Leucothrix mucor DSM 2157: one gene and its partner. The protein of the gene in region 1 binds, or shares a complex with, the protein of each later gene. Links are inferred from orthologs where the notes say so. Each region holds a gene or a part of one and is shown on either strand. Other genes may lie near its edges. The genes, in order: uvrB and uvrD.

Region 1 (17,641 bases):
AACTGAGTCCGACGTGCTTCGGCGGATGCAACCCGCTCTTTCATTGTGCCATTTTTATTGAGCTTTACATGGCCAGACTGAGCCATTTCCGGTGGGATCTTATCCGAGTAATGCACTTTACCACTCGCATCTTCCCAACGGTACAGAGCAGCCTGCGATGACAGACTGGATATCAGCAATAAAAATGTAAGTGTATAAGTGATTTTCATTATTATTATTTTATTGTTGAGGCCTCAACAAACCGCTTAACGACTCTGTTTGGCCAGCTTATCAAATCGAATCAAGTTTTCCCGGTATTCGCTAGAGATTACATCACGTTCAGCGCGATTCTCAGTAGCGGCTTTGCGATAATCTGCCAAGCTTCCCTGAGCATTTGTCACTTGCATCAGCAAGTTGTCACGCGTTAACTGATCTTTGGTTGATTTATACTGACGCTTGAGGCTAAGCACTTTTTGAGTCAGGCTTTCATCACGCGCTGACAAAATCCCAAAACTTTGATCGATTAAGGATAATTTCTTATTATAAGCAGAGACAAGCTCGTCACGGCTGGCATAAGTCGCCATTAGCTGCTCATCTTTTTTACGCTGCACTTCTTCTAAAGCCTGAGCTTCAGTCATTTCAGCATGTGCCTCACGCTTTTCCAGCTCTTCTGCGTGCTTTTTACGTAAATCTTCCGCTGAACTCACCTGCTCCGAAGTCAGGCCATTATTGCTTAACGAGGTATGCCCTTTCTGAGCCATTGCGGGAGGAACTTTATCCGAGAAATGTACTTTACCTGCCTCATCAACCCAGCGGTACATACTGGCTTGTGCGGCACTAGAACCTAAGAGAAGGCACAAAGCGATAAGCTTAATTGAAGTCATGATAATCAGGGGTATAATTGTTAGTATTACTAGTCATACTATCATAAGGATTGAGACGGCCATGCGGTTTCCGACGAAAGCATGAGCTGCACCCACTACGCCTATGTCAACACAGTTTAAGCTCCACACAAGCTATCAACCAGCCGGTGACCAACCAACAGCTATTGCCTCATTAGTCGAGGGCCTGAATGATGGCTTGCTGCATCAAACACTGCTAGGCGTAACGGGCTCGGGAAAGACTTTTACCATCGCCAATATTATCGAGCAGACTCAGCGCCCGACCATCTTAATGGCCCACAACAAAACGCTGGCCGCTCAGCTATATGGCGAGATGAAAGAGTTTTTCCCTAATAACTCAGTGGAATATTTCGTCTCTTACTATGACTATTACCAGCCAGAGGCCTATGTACCCGCCTCCGGTGTTTATATCGAAAAAGATGCCTCGATTAATGATCATATCGAGCAAATGCGTTTATCAGCCACCAAGGCCCTTATTGAGCGCAAGGACGTTATTATCGTCGCCACCGTATCGGCGATCTATGGCTTGGGTAATCCGGAATCCTATCTAAAGATGATGCTGCACTTGGATCGTGGTGAACATATCGACCAGCGCAGCGTGTTACGACGATTAGCTGAACTCCAATACACTCGTAATGACCTTGAATTATCGCGCGGTACTTACCGGGTGCGTGGTGAGGTGATCGACGTGCATCCGGCGGATTCTGAAATCGAAGCGGTGCGCATTGAATTGTTTGATGATGAAATTGAGCAACTGAGCTATTTCGACCCGTTAACTGGTGAAGTATTGCGAAAAGTACCCCGCTTAACCATCTACCCGAAAACACACTACGTAACCCCCCGCGATACCTTGCTGGAAGCTGTTGAGAAAATTCGAGATGAATTACGCGAGCGTCTCGAAGTACTAAATACGAATGGTCGTTTGGTGGAAGCCCAACGCCTGCAAGAGCGTACGCTATACGACATTGAAATGATTATGGAAGTTGGCTATTGCTCTGGTATCGAGAACTATTCGCGCTATCTATCCGGAAGACCTGCAGGGGCAGCACCACCGTGTTTATTTGACTACCTTCCACCACACTCCTTAGTTGTTATTGATGAGTCGCATGCCACGGTGCCACAAATCGGGGCTATGTATAAAGGTGACCGCTCGCGTAAAAACAATTTGGTCGAATATGGCTTCAGACTTCCTTCAGCACTTGATAATCGCCCGCTACGCTTTGATGAGTTTGAACGCATTATTCCACAAACCATTCATGTCTCCGCCACACCCGGAGAATATGAAAAGCAACACTCAGATAATGTAGCCGAACAGGTGGTGCGCCCAACGGGATTGATTGACCCAACCGTAGAAATCCGCCCGGTTGCCTCGCAAGTTGATGATGTGATGTCAGAAATCAATATTCGGGCTGCCAAGAACGAGCGGGTATTGATCACTACGCTAACCAAGCGAATGGCAGAAGATCTCACAGACTATCTGATGGAGCATGGCATTAAAGTCCGTTATCTGCACTCCGACATTGATACGGTGGAGCGCGTTGAAATTATCCGAGATTTACGACTGGGTGAGTTTGATGCCCTAGTCGGCATCAACTTATTACGTGAAGGCTTGGATATGCCAGAAGTTAGCTTGGTGGCGATTCTGGATGCCGACAAAGAAGGCTTCCTGCGCTCTGAGCGATCTTTAATCCAAACCATTGGACGAGCCGCGCGTAATATTGAAGGTCGGGCCATTCTATACGCCGATCGCACTACCCGCTCTATGCAAGCCGCACTAGATGAAACCGAGCGCCGTCGTTCTAAGCAGCTAATACACAATAAGCTTAATAATATTACGCCGAAAACCATCGTTAAACGCATTGCTGACATTATGGAAGGCGCTTACAGCCAAGGCCGCTCAACCAAACGTGGACAGCAGCCTCGCAAAGTCGCCGAAGATACCACAGAGTACAAATCACTCACCCCAGACAAGGCGCTTAAGCTGGTTGCTCAGCTAGAAAAGAAGATGTTTGAGCATGCTAAAAATCTGGAATTTGAGGAAGCGGCGAATACTCGTGATGAGATCACCAAGCTCAAGGAGCAAGCGCTAATGTAATACCAGACTAGCGGTGACTCCGCTGGTCGACTGTTTATTTACAGACTCCAAAGGTAGTGGCTACTATTTAATCTCTGGTAAAATCCAGTGCTGGTAAACTGGTAATCAAAAATAAAAAGAACCCCTACAAATTGGAATCCCCGACTATGAAAACTATTAATAAAATCGGTTTAGTCACTGTATTATTCTCTGCGGTTGCAGCTATGCCTGCCCATGCTGAATTCATCGATAACGCGTCTACTAACGGCGGCGAGTTTTTTGAAGATGTATTCTTCGGTGGCGCATTTGGCCAATCTGAAGCAGACGGTTTCTGTGGCACGGCTGAAAGCTGTAATGGCGAAGACACTTCCTGGAAAGTCTACGGTGGCTACAAAATCAATTCAATGCTGGATGCTGAAGTCACGTATCACAGCCTTGGCGATATCAATCGCACAACGTCTGAGTCCACTGAAACAGCTGAAATGTCTGCCCTATCCCTGAGCGGCGTTGGTAAATATCAAATCAATGACTCCGTTGAAGCGCTAGGTAAAGTCGGTATTGCTAGTTGGAGCAGCGACAATTCCGATGGCGATGACAGCGGTTTTGGCATGAGCTATGGCTTCGGCGCTAAAGTCGCGCTAAACGAAAACATGAAAATTCGTGCCGAGTGGGAAAACATCACCGGCGTTACTACCAGCGATGGTCGTGATAGCGATGTGACTACTATGAGTCTGGGTATTGAGATGCAAACCTTCTAAACCCAACTCAACATAAAATGCACAGAGGCAGCCCAAGTGGCTGCCTTTTTTGTTTTCAGCGATGCAATAAACGTCGATTTCGAGTACATTAGCCGTTTCTCAAATATCATCACGGATTTGCCATGGCACGACAAAGCGACAGTATCTCCCCATCCATTCTTTCTGCGGACTTTGCACGACTGGGCGAGGAAGTTGATAACGTACTGCGATCCGGTGCGGATATGGTGCATTTTGATGTAATGGACAACCATTACGTGCCTAACCTGACCATTGGCCCCTTGGTTTGTGAGGCTTTACGCAAGCATGGCGTTACTGCAGACATTGATGTGCATTTAATGGTAAAGCCCGTTGACCGGATTATCCCTGATTTTGCTAATGCGGGTGCCAGCTACATCTCCTTCCACCCTGAAAGCTCCGAGCACATCGACCGCAGCCTGCAACTGATCAAAGATCATGGCTGTAAAGCAGGTTTAGTATTCAATCCGGCTACCTCCCTCGATGTGCTGGAATATGTGATGGATAAAGTTGACCTAATCCTTTTAATGTCAGTTAACCCTGGCTTTGGCGGTCAATCATTTATCCCCTCCACTCTGGTCAAACTGGCACAAGCCAGAAAGCTGATTGATGACTCTGGTTATGATATTCGTTTGGAAGTCGATGGTGGCGTTAAAGCCAACAATATTGCTGAAATTAAAGCAGCAGGTGCGGACACGTTTGTGGCTGGCTCAGCTATTTTCGGCGCGGCCAATAAAGACGATCCGAACCACTACGACTCTATTTGCAAAGCCTTCCGCGAGCAACTGGCACTAGCCAAAATCTGAACTGCTTGATACGTGACATAATGATTGGGAAACGTTAGACTCATGACATACAACAGGAAACCCATAACATGAGATTAAATCTGTACAAACATTGGCGATGGTGAAGCTTCTTTTAGATTAGCTTTTTTACCTATTTAATTGCTTCAACAGGTTTATATTCATGAAAAGAGAGACTTTTCAGTCCTACATCGCGCAGGGCTTTAATCGCATTCCATTAATCCGTGAAGTTCTGGCGGATTTGGACACCCCACTAAGCACCTATCTCAAGCTAGCAGATGGCCAATACAGCTATTTGTTTGAATCTGTTCAGGGCGGTGAAAAATGGGGTCGTTATTCCATTATCGGCTTACCCACTCAAAAGACGATCCATATTCGCGACCATCAGGTTGAAATTCGCCTGAATGACACCGTCAGCGAGCAGTTTGAAGTTGCCGACCCTCTGGATTGGATTGAGACCCTGCAAGCCGAATTCAAAGTCCCTGAAGTACCTGAGCTGCCTCGCTTTACTGGCGGCTTAGTGGGTTACTTTGGCTATGAAACTATTGGCTATATCGAGCCTAAACTTGCAGATCTGAAAAAAGCCGACACAATTGACACACCCGATATCCTACTTATGGTATCTGAAGAAGTGGTGGTATTTGATAACCTTGGCGGCAAACTCTATCTGGTTGTACATGCGGATGCCGATGGCTATGACACTGCCCAAGCACGCCTACAAGCGCTGCATGAAAAATTACGTGAGCCACTAAGCTATCCACTGGATCATATTCCGGATGAAGTGGCGACCAAAGAGTCTGACTTTATTTCTTCATTCCCGGAAGAGGACTTTAAACAAGCAGTGAGCGATGCACGCGAATACATTTGCGAAGGCGATGTCATGCAGGTGGTCATTTCTCAACGCCTGACGATTCCGTTTACCGCATCACCACTCGACTTATATCGTACGCTACGTAGCCTGAATCCTTCCCCATACATGTACTTCCTGCAACTGGGCGATTTCCAGATTGTTGGCTCGTCACCGGAAATTCTGGTTCGACTGGAAGATGAAGAAGTCACCGTGCGTCCAATTGCCGGAACTCGCCGCCGTGGCGCTGATGAAGCACACGACAAGCGCCTTGAAGAAGAGCTACTAAGCGATCCAAAGGAGCTTGCCGAACACTTGATGCTCATTGACTTAGGCCGCAATGATGCTGGTCGCGTCAGTCAAATTGGTACGGTTGAGCTCACTGAAAACATGTGCGTAGAGCGTTACTCTCACGTTATGCACATCGTTTCCAATGTCTGCGGCAAACTGAACCCTGAAATGAGCGCGATGGATGTACTGCGTGCGACCTTCCCTGCCGGTACCGTAAGTGGTGCACCTAAAGTACGCGCGATGCAAATCATCAATGAGTTAGAGCCCATTAAGCGCGGCATCTATTCTGGTGCAGTTGGCTATCTCTCTTGGAATGGCAATATGGATACTGCGATCGCTATTCGCACCGCAGTAATCAAAGATAAGCAGCTACACATTCAGGCGGGTGCCGGTATCGTTTATGACTCCGTACCGCAGTCTGAATGGGATGAAACCATGAACAAAGCGCGAGCCATTATCAGCGCAGTCGCCGAGTTAAATAAAGGCTTGGACAAGGGAGTACATTAAAATGATTCTAATGCTAGATAACTATGATTCATTCACCTACAACCTGGTTCAGTACTTAGGCGAACTGGGCGCGGATGTTGTGGTACGCCGTAACGATCAAGTGACATTGCAGGAAATTCATGACATGCAGCCGGAGCGCATTATGCTATCACCCGGCCCTTGCACGCCATCTGAAGCCGGTATTCTGCTGGATACCATTGATGAGTTTGCTGGCAAGCTGCCGTTATTTGGCGTGTGCCTTGGTCATCAAGCCATTGGCCAAGCGTTCGGCGGCAAGGTGATTCGTGCGAAACAAATCATGCATGGTAAAGCTTCGCCTATTCACCATACCGGTGTGGGTGTATTTTCTGGCCTGAGCAACCCGTTCGTTGCTACCCGCTACCACTCACTGGTTGTTGAGCATGAAAGCTTTCCGGATTGCCTGGAAATCACCGCATGGACTGAAAACGAAGATGGCTCGATTGACGAGATCATGGGACTTCGTCATAAAACGCTGGATATCGAAGGCGTACAATTTCATCCGGAGTCCATCCTCAGCGAACACGGTCACGATATGTTACGCAACTTTTTAGAGGGCAAGCCACGCACATGAGTACTACAGGCTATTTGCCAGCGAGCTTTTTAAGACGCATCGGCGCGATTTTTTACGACTCCATGTTGGTGGTATCGTTTTTGTTTGTTGCTGGCATGCTCAGCATGAAAGGCATGATGTTAGCAATGGGCCTTGAAAATGTGCCCGCCGGCAGCATTGCCGCTAAAGTGTTTTTTGTTTATCTGGTGCTACTGGCTTATCTATTCTTTGCTTGGTTTTGGATTCATGGCGGCCAAACATTGGGTATGCGTGCTTGGAAAGTCAAACTGATTCGCCAAGATGGTATGACTATTTCTTGGGGACAGGCTTTTTTACGTTTCTGCTACTCGATCGTCAGCTGGGTGCCACTCGGCGCAGGATACCTGTGGTCATTAATCGACAAAGACAAGCAGGCTTGGCATGACAAAGCCTCTCACTCTTACCTGATTGATATAAGATAATGGAACCGCAAACTTCTCCAAAGACGATTGGTGTGGCACAGACGCTATGGCTATCATTTTTGGTCGTGCTGGTCTTGGGCTTTATACAGTACTCCGTACTGGTTAACTTTGCTGAAGCACAAATGCTCAAGCAGCCGGATGCTGACCGTACCGAGCTCCTAATTGGCTTGCAGTATGATGCCATGGTGGTCAGTCTATCTGAGATTTTTGGTGGACTGATTGCTGGCGCGATGCTGGTTTTGCTTGTCTTTCTGCGAGGGATTCCAGTTAAGCCCTATTTTGGGCTGGAGCCATTTTTAAAGCGCGATCTATTCAACTGGTTTTTAGTCGTCGTGGCAATTACGCTGGCCTTTACCTTGATGACTTGGTTGATTTCGCACGAGCAATCAGACTTTATGCTACAAGTCTGGCAGTCCTGCGATAATGTGCTTTTACTGGTTTTTGCAATTGCAGTAGTCGCGCCCATTTTTGAAGAGCTACTATTTCGTGGGTTTATCTTTACCGGCCTGCGTAACAGCACATTGGGAACCGGTGGCGCTATAGTCATGAGCTCGGCACTGTGGGCTATTATCCACCAGCAATATGGCTCGTTTGAACTGATCTTTGTGTTCTTACTCGGCACTGTGCTCGCTATCTCCCGCGTCGCCAGCAAGTCGCTCTATGTCCCTATTATTTTACATATGCTCAATAATCTATTCGCCATCGTACAAATAGCAATGACGGCGGAAAGCGTGGCAAAATAACGCCCACGCACAACAACACAACAGGAAGCCCAATGAACAACTCTTTTAAAAGCAACCTTCCCGTCAATCAGGCTGAGGGAGACTGCTTACTATTAGCCGTATATGCCGACAACACGCTTTCTGCAGCCGCAGAAGTGGCGAATAAAGCAAGCAACGGCGCAATCAAAGCCTTTCTGGAATATGGTGACTTCACGGGTAAAACTGATGAATCACTGATGCTGTATGACGTGGCAGGCCTTCAGTGCAAGCGCACTTTACTGGTCGGCTGTGGCGATAAAGCTGAGTTTGATGTGTTTAAACTGGGTGATGCAGTTAAAGCGGCCATGAGCAAACTGGCTAACAAAAACATTGAAGTCATTGTGTCGTACTTAGGCGATGAGTTTGCTGATCAGGCGGATGCCGTTGTCATGCAAAGCATTCTGAGTGCGGCAGATGCACGCTACCAGTTCACTGTACACAAAACTGAAAATAATGAAGCACCATTAAAGCAAGGCTTGGTTATTGCATTCACGGCCGCGGTTGCAGATGCTAGCGGGACTCTGGTACAAGCCGAAGGGATTGCAGCAGGTAGTGCATTCGCTCGTGACCTATCGAATCAGCCAGGCAACATTTGCCACCCAACCTACTTGGCAGAAGCGGCCAAAGATCTGGGAACTCAATTTGAAAACTTAAGCGTTGAGATCTTAGAAGAAGCCGATATGGAAACGCTGGGCATGGGCTCTTTATTGTCCGTTAGCCTAGGTAGCGACCAGCCAGCTAAACTAATCGTCTTGAAGTACAATGGCGCAGCAGATGATCAAGCACCTATCGCTCTAGTGGGTAAAGGCGTGACCTTTGATACGGGCGGTATTTCATTAAAGCCTGGCTTGAACATGGACGAGATGAAGTTCGACATGGGCGGCGCGGCGAGTGTGTTTGGCTCAGTAAAAGCTTGTGCTGAAATGAAGCTGGCAATCAACGTCGTCGGTGTCATCGGTGCAGTTGAGAATATGCCAAGCGCTCGTGCTACTCGCCCTGGCGACATCGTTAAATCTATGTCTGGCACCACCATCGAAGTCTTAAATACTGATGCGGAAGGTCGCTTGGTGTTGTGTGATGCACTGACTTATGTTGGCAAATACAAGCCGAAGCTCGTGATTGATATCGCGACACTGACCGGCGCTTGCATCGTAGCACTAGGCCGTGACATCTGCGCCCTGCTTGCCAATGATCAGGAACTGGCAGACGATATCCTTAAATCCGGCAGAACGATTGGTGATACGGCATGGCAGTTACCGCTACACGCGTCTTATAAGAAGCTACTGAAAAGTGCACATGCTGATCTTGGTAATATCGGTGGTCCGGCAGCAGGTACTATTACTGCGGCCTGTTTCCTGAGTCACTTCACTAAAGACTATCGCTGGGCGCACTTGGATGTTGCCGGTACCGCTTGGACTGGCAAAGATGCAACGGGCCGTCCGGTTCCATTGCTGACACAATTTCTGATTGATCAGGCTTAATGACAGAAATTAGTTTTTACGTCAGTAAGCAAGAAGGATTGCGCGACAGGCTGTTGGTAGCCTGTCGACTGATCCAAAAAGCTCACGACAAGGGTCTGCATGTGCACGTGCATACAGACTCTTTAGCTACGTCACGCCAGCTGGATGATCTACTCTGGACCTGGCACCCTTCCAGCTTTATTCCTCACGCATTGATCGAAAATGTGAAGCAGGAGAAGGTCACGATCGCCCACGATTATGAACCTTTAGAGCACTGCGACTACTTAATAAATATCTCTAATGACCAGCCCGGATTTTTTTCGAGATTTGCGAAAATGGGCGAAATTATTGATCAGTCCCCCGAGATATTGACCGATGGTCGCAAAAGATATGCCTATTATCGAGATCGGGGGTATACTCTCAAGTACTACCAACTGTAAGGAAGTTGTTAAGATGTCGAATCCCCCGTCGAAAGCATCTGCTCATATTCCTGTGATTTCTGATCTGGTTGTGCCCGGAAACCCCCGACTCCGGCAACAAGCCAATGATCGTGCAAATTCACAAGCTAATAATTATGTAGATGCGCTCAATTTGCGTATTGATGAACTAGAATCTGCCATTGGACAAGATACCATGGGCTCGCAAAGTCGTGCCTATGCCATTCGTGCCGAAGCCAATCGTGGTAAAACACCCCAGGCGCAGCGCATTAAAGGCAGCCCCAGAAAACCACCGACTGACGATAAAGGCTTGTCATAATCGCTGGTAACCAGGCAATCAATCTAATCTCTAAAAACAAAGCCATTCAATAAAATTGTCATCCTCAATTTGAAGTGAGAATAAGCACTGACGTCTGGCCTTGATTCGGGCTATAATTTCTCCCTTTCAAGACCAGACTACATAATATTCGCATGGATAAAACGTATAACCCGCAAGCAATTGAGCAACGTTGGTATAAGCACTGGGAAGCACAGGGCTATTTCAAACCAACGGGTGACGGTAACCCCTACTGCATTATGATTCCGCCACCGAATGTGACCGGAACTTTGCACATGGGTCACGCATTCCAAGATACCATTATGGATTCGCTGATTCGTTATCACCGCATGAAAGGTGATCAAACGCTTTGGCAGCCAGGTACCGACCATGCGGGTATCGCCACTCAAATGGTAGTCGAGCGTCAACTAAATGCCGCAGGCCAAACACGCCATGACTTGGGTCGTGAAGCCTTTGTTGAGAAGGTGTGGGAGTGGAAAGAAGAATCTGGTGGCACGATTACCAATCAGCTACGTCGCTTAGGTGCCTCACCTGACTGGTCGCGTGAGCGCTTCACCATGGATGAAGGGCTTTCAGAAGCCGTTGGTGATGTATTCGAGCGCCTGTACGATGAAGGCTTAATCTATCGCGGTAAGCGTTTGGTTAACTGGGATACCGTATTACACACAGCCCTCTCTGACCTTGAAGTGCTAAATGAAGAAGAAGCTGGCCACATGTGGCACTTCCGCTATCCTTTAGCTGATGATCAAGGCAATGCTACTGAAGAATACCTAATTGTTGCCACGACACGTCCGGAGACGATGCTCGGCGATACGGCCGTAGCTGTCCACCCAGAGGATCCTCGTTATCAGCACCTGATTGGCAAGCATGTAAAACTGCCATTAGTGGGTCGATTGATTCCGATTGTAGGCGATGATTATGCCGACCCTGAAAAAGGTACAGGTTGCGTAAAGATCACCCCTGCTCACGACTTCAATGACTATGAAGTGGGTAAACGTCACTCACTGGAAATGATCAATATTTTCAATGACAGTGCACAGATTAATGAAAAGGCACCTGAAGCCTATCAAGGTTTAGATCGCTTTGATGCACGTAAAGTCATTGTTGCTGATTTAGATAAGCTGGGCTTACTGGAAGAAATCAAAGATCATACGTTGATGGTTCCGCGTGGTGATCGTTCCGGCACAGTTGTTGAGCCTTATATGACTGATCAGTGGTATGTGAAAATTGCACCACTGGCTAAGCCTGCGATTGAAGCAGTTGAGTCCGGCCGCATTCGCTTTGTACCCGACAGCTACAAGAATATGTACTACAGCTGGATGAATGACATTCAGGACTGGTGTATTTCTCGTCAACTGTGGTGGGGACACCGCATCCCGGCGTGGTATGCCGATGATGGCAAAGTTTATGTCGGTAAAACTGCTGAGATCGTTCGCAGCAAATACAATCTGGCCGCTGACATTGCGTTACGTCAGGATGATGACGTACTGGACACGTGGTTCTCCTCTGCCCTATGGCCATTCTCTACTTTAGGCTGGCCGTCACAAACTGAAGCGCTGAAAACTTGGTACCCAACCAATGTATTGGTGACTGGCTTTGACATCATTTTCTTCTGGGTTGCCCGGATGATTATGTTTGGTCTGAAGTTTATGGATGGCGAAGTGCCCTTCCATGAAGTGTATATCCACGGATTGGTACGTGATGCCGAAGGACAGAAAATGTCCAAATCCAAAGGTAATGTAATCGATCCATTGGATGTTATCGATGGCATCTCGCTACCTGATCTACTGGAAAAGCGCACCAGCAACCTGATGCAGGATCACAAAAAGCAAAGCATCGCCAAAGCCACTGAACGCCAATTCCCTGATGGAATTCCAGCGTTCGGAACGGATGCTCTGCGCTTTTCGTTTGCCGCACTGGCGACGACGGGCCGCGATGTTCGTTTTGATTTACAGCGCATCGAAGGTTACCGCAACTTCTGTAACAAGCTGTGGAATGCCGCTCGCTATGTGCAAATGCAAACTGATGAAAAAGATATCGGACTGCATAATCCTGCACGCGAACTTTCTCAGGCTGATCGCTGGATTGTTTCTCGTTTACAGCACACTGCGACCGAAGTTGCCGGGCACTTTGATACCTACCGCTTCGATTTAGCAGCCAAAGCACTTTACGAGTTCACCTGGCATGAGTATTGCGATTGGTATCTGGAGCTTTCAAAGCCAGTGCTGTTTGCGGATGATGTAGGTGAAGCGGCTAAGCATGGCACACGTCATACCTTAGTTAGCGTGTTTGAATCCTTACTGCGCCTGCTGCACCCAATCATGCCGTATATTACGGAAGAGATTTGGCAGTCTATTAAACCACTACTGGAAATCGATAAAGACACTATCATGCTACAGGGCTACCCTGTTGCTGATCCGGCGCTAATCGACTTGCAAGCACAGCACGATCTGGAATGGGCTCAAGAATTCATTGTCGGCATTCGCAAGATTCGCTCTGAAATGGATATTAAGCCGGGCAAAGCGCTACCCGTATTGATTAGCAACTGGACCGAGCAGGACCAGAAGCAATACACACAATGCGAGCGTGAAATTCTGTCTCTGGCAAAAGTAGAGTCAGTGCAATGGTTAGCCACTGATGAAGCAGCACCAGAATCTGCAACGGCCCTTGTTGGTGAAATGCAAATTCTGATTCCATTGGCAGGCTTGATCGATAAAGCGGCTGAAACAGCTCGCCTGACCCGTGAAATCGAGAAGATCAATAAAGCACTGCAAGGTGTTTTAGGCCGTCTGAATAATCCTGCCTTTACGGATAAGGCTCCGGAAAATGTGGTTGCTCAGGTTCGCCAGCAAGCAGAAACCCAGCAAGCAGCACTGGACCAACTTCAGCAGCAGCTGGTTAAGATCGAAACGATGTAACAAGTATCTGCAAGGTATTTGAAGCAATAAAAAAGCCCGGCCTGATCACTCAGAAACCGGGCTTTTTTATACTTGTGATTTAGCTAAATTAAGTATCAGCAATTGGTACTATTAAGCTCCCCGCCACGTTAGCAGTTAGCTAATCTTTCAATAGTTTAACTCAAATACCAAATTTAGCAGTCCAGGATCTAATTAATTGGAGCGTACACCGCCACGGGAAAGAATAAATCTTTCTAAACTAGGATGTCTGGCAGCAATAGCCATATCCAGAGGCGTACTACCATCAGCCGCTTTTGCATTCACTTGAGCGCCTTGGGCCACTAATAGTTTAGCCATGTTTAGGTATCCACTTCGAGCAGCAATGTGTAACACAGTCCAACGGTTGCTTTGCGTAATATCAGGGCTTACACCAACTGACATACAGTTTTTCACATACGCTAAATTACCCACAGCTGCTTCTCGATGCATTTTCCCACCAATCACACAGTCATCGGTAATGGCTTTTATGCGAGCCAACTCCCGAGCCTTGATGGCACGGATTCGCTCGCGCTCGGTTTGTGGTGAACTTTGAGCTGATGCATTCGTGTTTGATGTAGATTGTGCCGTAGTGACAGCCTGATTGGAAACCGACGACTGTGCGGTATTTCTTGAACGAGACTGCGACTGAGTGGTCGCCCCTACTGGCGATGGAGTCACAGCAGGAGCCACTGGTGTTGTGCTTTGGGTATTTTGAGGCGATGTATTAGCACCATTACTCTCTGCACTGCCAGTAACTGCCGGAGCACTTACCTCATTAATTAAAGCCTGCGCTGCTGCAATTTCGGAAGCTAATAACTGCTCTTCCCACTCAGGCCTTGCTGCATTAACACGGGTATCGACCACCGTTGGCTCTTGCGAAGCTTCATTATCAACCGCCTGATCATTCTCTGCGGTAACCACTTCATTAGCCTCCGAGCCTGAAGCAACCTGAGCCTCTAGGCCTGAGCTATCAGGGCTAGAATCCGCCACTTGATCAGGGTCAGCTGATTCTGATAAAAAGGCTTCGGTGCTGCTTTGAGTTGACCCACTCTCTTGACTAGCTTCTGACTCAAGTGAATTAACGGAAAGTTGCTCCGGATCAGCAACGGGATCTTCGGATTGCAGTACAGCATTACTATTTAAATCTGATGTTTCTGTGGCTTCACTGGTATCCGAAGCAGTACCCACTGACGCAGACGCTGAATCAATAGCTTGATCTGCAGACTCCTCGCTAGCATCTACTACAGAATCAGCAACAACATCACCCGGCGCTGAGTCAACTGAAGCAGAATCAGAGCTAGATGAAGTAGCACCTACCTCAGTAACTTCTGCAATAGAGCCAGTTGAAACACTCTGTTCCGCAACACCTACTGACCCAACTTCTCCTGACTGAGATTCCACAGCAGCAGGTTCGGCATTACGCGTACTATTAGCAGTAATCTGATCCGCATCATGTGAATTAAGCATTGTATACGCCGTACCAGCAACACCAACTAACACAACCAGCCACCATAAGAGATGCTTCTTGCCCGTCTTCTCTGCAGGCTCTTGATAAGCTCGCTCAGCAATAATGGCTTCATCACTCAACGCTGCTGCTTTCGATGGATTCGCTTTGGGCCTTTCAGATACCGTCTCAATAGCCACCGCCTTCATACCAACTAACGGTGACTTAGCTTGTTTTGGCTGAGCAGGCTGTTCAGAAGCAACAGCTTTCTGGCCGACAGGTTCTGGTTCTACCGATGGCTCAGCTTGCAAAGCAGTCTGCAAACTATTCACAAACTCACGGCAATGGGCAAAGCGCTTTGTTGGGTTTCTTTCCAATGCCTGATCTAAAACATCAACAAACAATTGCGAATAAGCCTGAGTGACCGGCAACGACGGAACACGCGTGGTTGCCACCCGCATCCGGTAATCTTCACCCAAATCTGAAGCAAAAGGTGCTTTACCGGATAAAGCCCAATAAATAAGCGTCGCCAAAAGATATTGGTCATAACTACCCGAGTAATTACTTTTAATAAATTCAGGCGATAAATAATCCGAGGCATTAAGCGTTGTTAATGCGTCCTTAAACTTTCCTAAACGCTGCAAAGCAAATTCAGTAATAAAATCACCGATAATAATTTGCTGCTGAGAGCCTATTTGTACTGAGTCAGGACGTATATGGCTATGCACATAATCCGCTTGATGCAATTCATCAAGGATAACCGCCAACGGCGTTGCCCAATTCAAAACGGTTTCCGGGGGCTGCTCACCACCCGCTTCTTTAACTAATTGCAGCAGTGTTGGGTGATTAGTGTGTTGTAATATTGCATACGGATGTGACTCATATATACCACCCCCAATTATTTTAACCATTCCATTTAAACGAGCGCGGGATAAATGCTCCCAAGCATCTTTAAATGCGGCATTAAATCCGGGAATAATCAACAATTCAGTTTTAGGAAACGATAAAACTACCGAGCGATCGTCCTGCGTGGTATCTAATGCAAGATAGCAATAATTACAAAGATTATCGGCCAGCTGCTTTTGTATGTTAAACCGTTTGTCTATAAAAATGCCGTTAGCTAATGGTTGTTGCATGAGTCGTCCTTGATATGCACATTATTTTGTGGGCGAGATTAACATATATTAATCAAATTTTTACGTACCGTAACGGAAAAAACCATTAATTATTGGTAGCATCAACTCGCTATTAACAGAGACGTTTAATAAATATCACCAAACAAAAGGTATGTATCTGTTTCTTAAGGCAACATACAAACCTTAATCTAAGTTTAATGGCCAATAATTATCAATGGTTTTTGGTCGTCATAGATTTGTTTGATCAGCACTTGTTAAATAGTGAATTAGTAACGCAACGCAAATTTATCTATATTCCACGTGAACCAAATGAAAATGTTATTGTCACAACCTGCAATAACTAAAATAATGCGAGTATTAGTATAATGGGGAAGCTAGGACCTATCAGAGCCCGCCACCTGGTCTCAAGAACCGGTATTGGCGCAGAATGGGACATGATTCAGCGGTATAAAAATTTAAGCTTACAAGAAGCTGTTATTCATGTTTTAAGATACGTAAATTACAACTTACCACCAGCACCACGCACTACACCTTGGGCAAAAACGATTGCTAACCGCAACTCGATGAGTCGCCAGCGTAATATGCAGCGCATGTCCAAAAAAGAAGGTGCCGTGATTCAGACTTGGTGGGTTAATCACATGCTAACGACCAAAACACCATTCTTAGAGCGAATGACGCTGTTTTGGCACAATCACTTTCCATCATCTATCGACCAGACCAAACAACCAAGCGTGCTTTACGAGCAGAATGTCATGCTACGTCGCCACGCACTGGGTAACTACGGGCAAATGCTATTCGCGGTCGCTAAAGACCCCGCCATGCTGGTCTACTTAGATGGTTATAAGAACGTTAAAGAAGATCCAAACGAAAATTTTGCTCGTGAAGTACTGGAGTTATTCACCCTAGGTGGAACGCAGTACTACACCGAGCGCGATATCAAAGAAGCCGCCAGAGCCTTTACTGGCTGGGGCATCGATGATCGCACCGGAAAATTCATCAACCGCCCTGAGCGCCATGATAACGGTATTAAAACCTTTATGGGTAAGCGCGGCGCATTTACCGGCGATGATATCTTAAAGATTTTGTTACAACACCCACGCACAGCAGAAACCATTGCTGAAAAAATGTGGAGTGAGTTCATTAGTGTTACCCGCCCTAACCAAGGCTATACTCGCAAGTGGGCTCAAATATTTCGTCAGTCTAACTACGACATTAGCGCACTATTAATGGCCGTACTCAGTAGTGACCCGTTTTGGCACCCAAGTAATATGGGTGGCTTAATTAAATCACCCATTGAGCTAACTGTCGGCACGATGCGAACGCTACCTTATCGCCTGCAACGCAGCGATTTGTCGCACAACTTGGCACTAATGGGGCAATCGTTATTTGCACACCCTAGCGTTAAAGGCTGGAAAGGTGGAGAAAACTGGATCAGTACCCAGTCACTCATGCGCCGTAACGGTATTCTAACCAACCTGACTCGTGGCAACCTTCGCCAAAGTCATGATGGCCGCTTAATCGACAAAATGCCTGACTGTAGCGATGAAGAACTGGTGCAATGGCTGCTACCGGTTAACCCGCTCAACCCATTACCAACCCAACCCGGACGTCAGCGTCTGGTGCGTGCTTTGGTTCTGGATCCAGCATTTCAAGTAAACTAACGGCCGGGGTAAACACAATGGATCGTAGAGAGTTTTTACAATATTCCAGCTTAATTTCTGCAGCAGGCATCATGCCGGAAATGGCTTTTGCACAACGTCCTGCACGACAAAGAATCGTGGTATTCGTTGAGCTTAAAGGGGGTAACGATGGGTTTAATACCTTAGTACCGTATACCGACCCAGCATACCGGGAGCAACGTCCAACCATTCGCTTGGATGAGCGCAAGGTACTCAAGCTGGAAAAAGAGATGGGCTTACACC
Region 2 (4,352 bases), 1.8 Mb from region 1 along the record:
CAGACCTTTGCTCTTGATGTTGTAAAACATAATCAGGCAGAACACCATCAGAGCCAGTGCAAATGTTGTATCCAAGTTAGTCGTTGGTACGGCCTTGAAGTAAACGTGATGTGGGTCAACACCAAAGATACTGGCAACACCTGCAACAAAGGACGGTATCAAGTCTACTGGTATAATATCCATCGTGTTCATTAGGATAACCATAATGAAGATGGTAATAGCCAGAGGACCAATCCACTTGTCCGCGTCAGGAAATATATCTTTCACTTGTTGATTAACAAACTCAACGATTAGCTCGAGAATATTCTGCATTCCTGTTGGCTTATCTGGATCCAGATTTTTACCGACCTTCCAGGAAACAAATGCAAAAATACCTGCAAGAATTACAGTCACCAAAAAGATATCCCAAAAGAAAACACCGAAATCAACCAAAGACTCTGGCTTCCCTCCGATACTTCCATTTTGCAAATGGTGCTGTATATACTCAACAGGGCTCGAAATTGCTGGCGCATTAGCTTCGCTCACAATCTACCCACCTCTATAAAAGTTAATAATTCTGTCATTGCGCATACCATCTGCAATCCTATTTCGAGGACTGCTGTACGCCGCCAATCATATATCCCAACTGAGCCAACGCAAACGTTCCTAGCAGTGGGATTGGATTTAACTTAAGCAAACCCATGCCGACCACGAACATCGCTAGCACAAAAATAAATCGCTGGATCACTCCAACATAGAGAGTCATCACCCCAATATCAGGACTGTCTTCTGCCATCGCACTGGCAGAGCTCAAACGTCGTGATAGAAGAATAGTATTTGCCATTGCTACTGCGCCACCGAATAAGGCTGCAGTGAATGAGTCGCCACCCAAGGAGTAAAGTGTTGCCAAGATAGCAACCAGTACCAAGCTAGCCTGAATTGTTAGCAGTCGTTGCAAGTCCATTCCTCAGAGTGATATAGATATTGAACCCAAACAGGTTCTAAATAGTCAGCGCAGTATAAAGATAAGCCGTTTGACGGTCAACTACACAATTGCTGCGAACCAACTACAAAGCCCGCCAAATCTCGCTTTCAACACATTTCTGTCATATTAATACAGCTCACAAACCAGCAAATACAAGGCATGCAAAATAAGTATTACAAGGCCCAATAATTACCCTCAACTTATAGGGATTAAAGTCCGCGCCGATCCATCCAATAGACAATCTGCTTCAGAAGCCAATACAGCAACACGCCACCAACATCCGCTATCGCATCAAGCACTGAAAAACTACGGTCCGGACTAAAGTACTGAAGCACCTCAATCCCTATTCCGTAAACAATCAACGGCAAAGCCTTCCACAACCAAAATGGCTCACGCGAGGAAACCAAATCCACCAGCACCGCAAAACCAAAGAAAACGATGATGTGGATAACTTTATCATTGAGCTGAAGGCTTTCAGGAAACTCCAATGGCATTGTCGCCACTTTAATACCAGCCACCATCAGCAGCACCAACACCGCGAAAAAACTGTATTTAACGGGCTTAATACGCCGCAAATACCGCACCCAGACAATCCCTTGATGCACCAGATGCCGATACATTTTTACCACTCTGACAAACCTCTTAGCTCAATAAACCGGGCAAACCTTGCGACTACCCGTGACAACTGAATGAGCCTACCACAGGCCATAACGGATACACAGAAACTTAAATTCAAAATCAGTTAATTACGCCGCAACCGTGGCATATCACACCGCAAAACCGCTACAATTCGCAAATGGATGTTTCTCACTTACTCGATAGCCTCAACAAGCCACAGCGCCAGGCAGTTTCTGCCCCCGCTTCGCCCATTTTAGTCCTTGCCGGAGCCGGTAGTGGTAAGACCCGCGTCTTGGTGCACCGTATCGCTTGGCTAATACAAGTTGAACAGTGCTCCCCTTTCGGCATACTCGCGGTGACATTCACCAATAAGGCCGCCGCCGAAATGCGTGGCCGTATTGAGCAGCTTCTGGAAACACCAGCGGGCGGCATGTGGGTAGGCACCTTTCACAGCCTGTCGCATCGCTTATTGCGACGTCATTGGCAGGAAGCCAATTTGCCGCAACTCTTCCAGATTATCGACAGTGACGATCAACTAAGGCTCATCAAGCGCATCTCACGCAACTTAGGACTGGATGAAGCGCATTGGCCCGCCAGACAAACCCAATGGTTTATTAACGCTAGCAAAGACCGTGGCGAGCGCCCTCAGCACATCGAAGATAAGGGCGACCCTCACACCATGAAAATGCGTGAGCTGTATCAGGCCTATGAAACCAACTGCCAACAGTCCGGCGTCGTTGATTTTGCGGAGCTACTATTGCGCTCACTAGAGCTCTTACGGGACAACCCTGAGCTTCTCAGACAATACCGTCAGCGATTCAGACACCTACTGATCGACGAATTTCAAGACACCAATACACTGCAATACGCGTGGTTACGCCTGATTGCCGGTGACTCTGCACAACCCTTTGCGGTGGGCGACGACGACCAATCCATCTATGGCTGGCGTGGCGCAAAAATTGAAAACATTCAGAATTTTTCAAAGGATTTTCCCGACACCACGACAATTCGACTAGAGCAAAATTACCGTTCAACCGGCAACATTCTGGATGCGGCCAACGCACTGATTAATAACAACCAAGGGCGCCTAGGCAAGAAGCTATGGACCGACTCCGGCGAAGGCGAGCTAATCAAGCTATACGTTGCCAACGATGAAAACGACGAGGCACGTCATGTTGTTTCACGTATTCGCAACTGGGTACAGCAAGGCAATTCGCACCAGGAATGCGCAATCCTGTACCGTTCAAACGCCCAGTCACGCGTTTTTGAAAGCATCCTGATTGAAGCCGGCATTCCATACCGAATCTATGGCGGCCAGCGCTTTTTTGACCGTGCTGAAATCAAAGACGCCCTCGCCTATTTACGCCTGACTGCAAACCGCCACGACGACCCATCTTTCGACCGTGTCATTAACCAACCACCGCGCGGTATTGGTGACAAGACACTGACTGCGATTCGCGACTATGCACGTGACAGCCAATCCTCACTATGGCAAGCCACACACGCTCTACTCGAATCAAACTACTTTACTGCCCGAGCAGGCAATGCAGTTAGCAACTTCATTCGACTGATCGGCGAAATGGCCGAAAGCATTTCAGGCTTAGCGCTTGAGGAACAAGTTGATCACACCATCAAGCACACCCAACTTAAGCAGCACTACCTAAACAAAGACAAGGGCGACAAAGGCGAAGCGCGCATTGAAAATCTGAACGAATTGGTCTCGGCCGCACAAGGCTTTGAATATCGTCCGGAAGATGAGCATGCCAATATGGACTTCCTATCCGCATTCTTATCTCATGCCTCTCTCGAAGCAGGCGACAACCAAAGCAAAGCCGGAAACGATTGTGTGCAACTAATGACCCTACACGCATCCAAAGGACTGGAATTCCCACTGGTTTGCTTAGTGGGATTAGAGGAAGACTTATTCCCTAGCCAACAATCGGGCGAAGACTTAGGAAGAATGGAAGAGGAACGCCGCCTCTGCTATGTCGGCATCACTCGCGCGGAAAAACAGCTGGTCCTTTCCTACGCAGAGCAACGCCGCCTGTATGGAACAACCAATTACGGCGTGCCATCGCGCTTTATTCATGAGATCCCGGACAAGCTCGTTGAAGCAGTCAGACCAACCAGCGCGCCTTCCTGGTCACTGCCTTACCGGCCCGCAAATACTGCCCGCTCCAACAATGTCGGCAGTAACGAAACAGGTTTACATATTGGCCAACAGGTTACTCATAATAAGTTCGGGCTCGGAACCATCACCGACACCGAAGGCTCAGGCAGTCACGCCAGAGTGCAAGTCAACTTTGAGAACGCTGGCAGCAAGTGGCTGGTACTTACTTATGCCAACCTAAGCCCCGCCTGAGAGCAACATAATTGTAAAAAATAACAGCACAAATAGGCAAAACATATCTTGACGGCGTCTAGTTAGCATTCATTCGTTACGGAATATTCACCCCTAGCAACGGCAATCCTCTCCAATGAATGCTATACTCCACGCCAATAATATTACGAAACCCAACTACGCTACCGCAGCCACCGCAAGCCATTAGTGCTGCGAGCATCTGGCTAAAATCCGTCAGCAATCCATAACAAACTACCATGATATTCAAGCATGCAGCATAGCCAATTGAGCGATACGGTCCAACGTGGCCAGCAAGAGTGGGTTAACCACTTACACATTACTGACTCTGCCGAAGACAGAGACCAACTGGCACGTATTATCTCATCCATTCATGACGCCAAAGATGATATGGAAGATAACACCAACCCC

Evidence for each region.
Region 2: the proteins of uvrB (region 1) and uvrD are in contact, whole or in part, in a crystal structure (PDB 7EGT), measured with the Thermus thermophilus proteins. The link is inferred for Leucothrix mucor DSM 2157 from one-to-one orthologs. Residues at the interface, in WP_096411307.1 of Thermus thermophilus: Glu23, Leu25, Arg26, Asp27, Gly28, Glu29, Arg30, Phe31, Arg55, Glu326, Asp327, Phe328, Glu379, Ser382, Gln383, His398, Gly400, Arg401; in WP_096412145.1 of Thermus thermophilus: His654, Arg656, Phe657, Gln666, Asp668, Glu669, Lys680, Arg681, Leu682, Ser683, Lys685, Tyr686, Ala687.

Annotation. Positions count from the first base shown.
Region 1 is NZ_ATTE01000001.1:1,893,910-1,911,550, forward strand. The notes cover bases 522-3,471. They hold uvrB (excinuclease ABC subunit UvrB), read left to right. Parts: upstream 522-966; coding sequence 967-2,976; downstream 2,977-3,471. Other genes in these bases: LEUMU_RS0108415 (DUF4124 domain-containing protein), read right to left, coding at 522-863; LEUMU_RS27850 (outer membrane beta-barrel protein), read left to right, coding at 3,123-3,471. Outside these bases: LEUMU_RS25200 (DUF4124 domain-containing protein), read right to left, coding at 1-209; more of LEUMU_RS0108415, read right to left, coding at 246-521; more of LEUMU_RS27850, read left to right, coding at 3,472-3,713; rpe (ribulose-phosphate 3-epimerase), read left to right, coding at 3,836-4,534; trpE (anthranilate synthase component I), read left to right, coding at 4,695-6,176; LEUMU_RS0108440 (anthranilate synthase component II), read left to right, coding at 6,178-6,768; LEUMU_RS0108445 (RDD family protein), read left to right, coding at 6,765-7,208; LEUMU_RS27855 (CPBP family intramembrane glutamic endopeptidase), read left to right, coding at 7,208-7,951; LEUMU_RS0108455 (leucyl aminopeptidase), read left to right, coding at 7,984-9,450; LEUMU_RS0108460 (DNA polymerase III subunit chi), read left to right, coding at 9,450-9,869; LEUMU_RS25215 (hypothetical protein), read left to right, coding at 9,883-10,185; LEUMU_RS0108470 (valine--tRNA ligase), read left to right, coding at 10,338-13,121; LEUMU_RS0108475 (ankyrin repeat domain-containing protein), read right to left, coding at 13,314-15,719; LEUMU_RS0108485 (DUF1800 domain-containing protein), read left to right, coding at 16,085-17,380; LEUMU_RS0108490 (DUF1501 domain-containing protein), read left to right, coding at 17,398-17,641. UniProt on the Escherichia coli protein: The UvrABC repair system catalyzes the recognition and processing of DNA lesions. A damage recognition complex composed of 2 UvrA and 2 UvrB subunits scans DNA for abnormalities.
Region 2 is NZ_ATTE01000001.1:117,453-121,804, reverse strand. What follows is about bases 1,356-4,352. They hold uvrD (DNA helicase II), read left to right. Parts: upstream 1,356-1,760; coding sequence 1,761-3,944; downstream 3,945-4,352. Other genes in these bases: LEUMU_RS0100550 (RelA/SpoT family protein), read left to right, coding at 4,194-4,352; LEUMU_RS0100560 (VanZ family protein), read right to left, coding at 1,356-1,584. Outside these bases: atpB (F0F1 ATP synthase subunit A), read right to left, coding at 1-525; LEUMU_RS0100565 (ATP synthase subunit I), read right to left, coding at 584-937; more of LEUMU_RS0100560, read right to left, coding at 1,174-1,355. UniProt on the Escherichia coli protein: A helicase with DNA-dependent ATPase activity. Unwinds DNA duplexes with 3'-5' polarity. Translocates on single-stranded DNA with 3'-5' polarity. Initiates unwinding more efficiently from a nicked substrate than double-stranded DNA.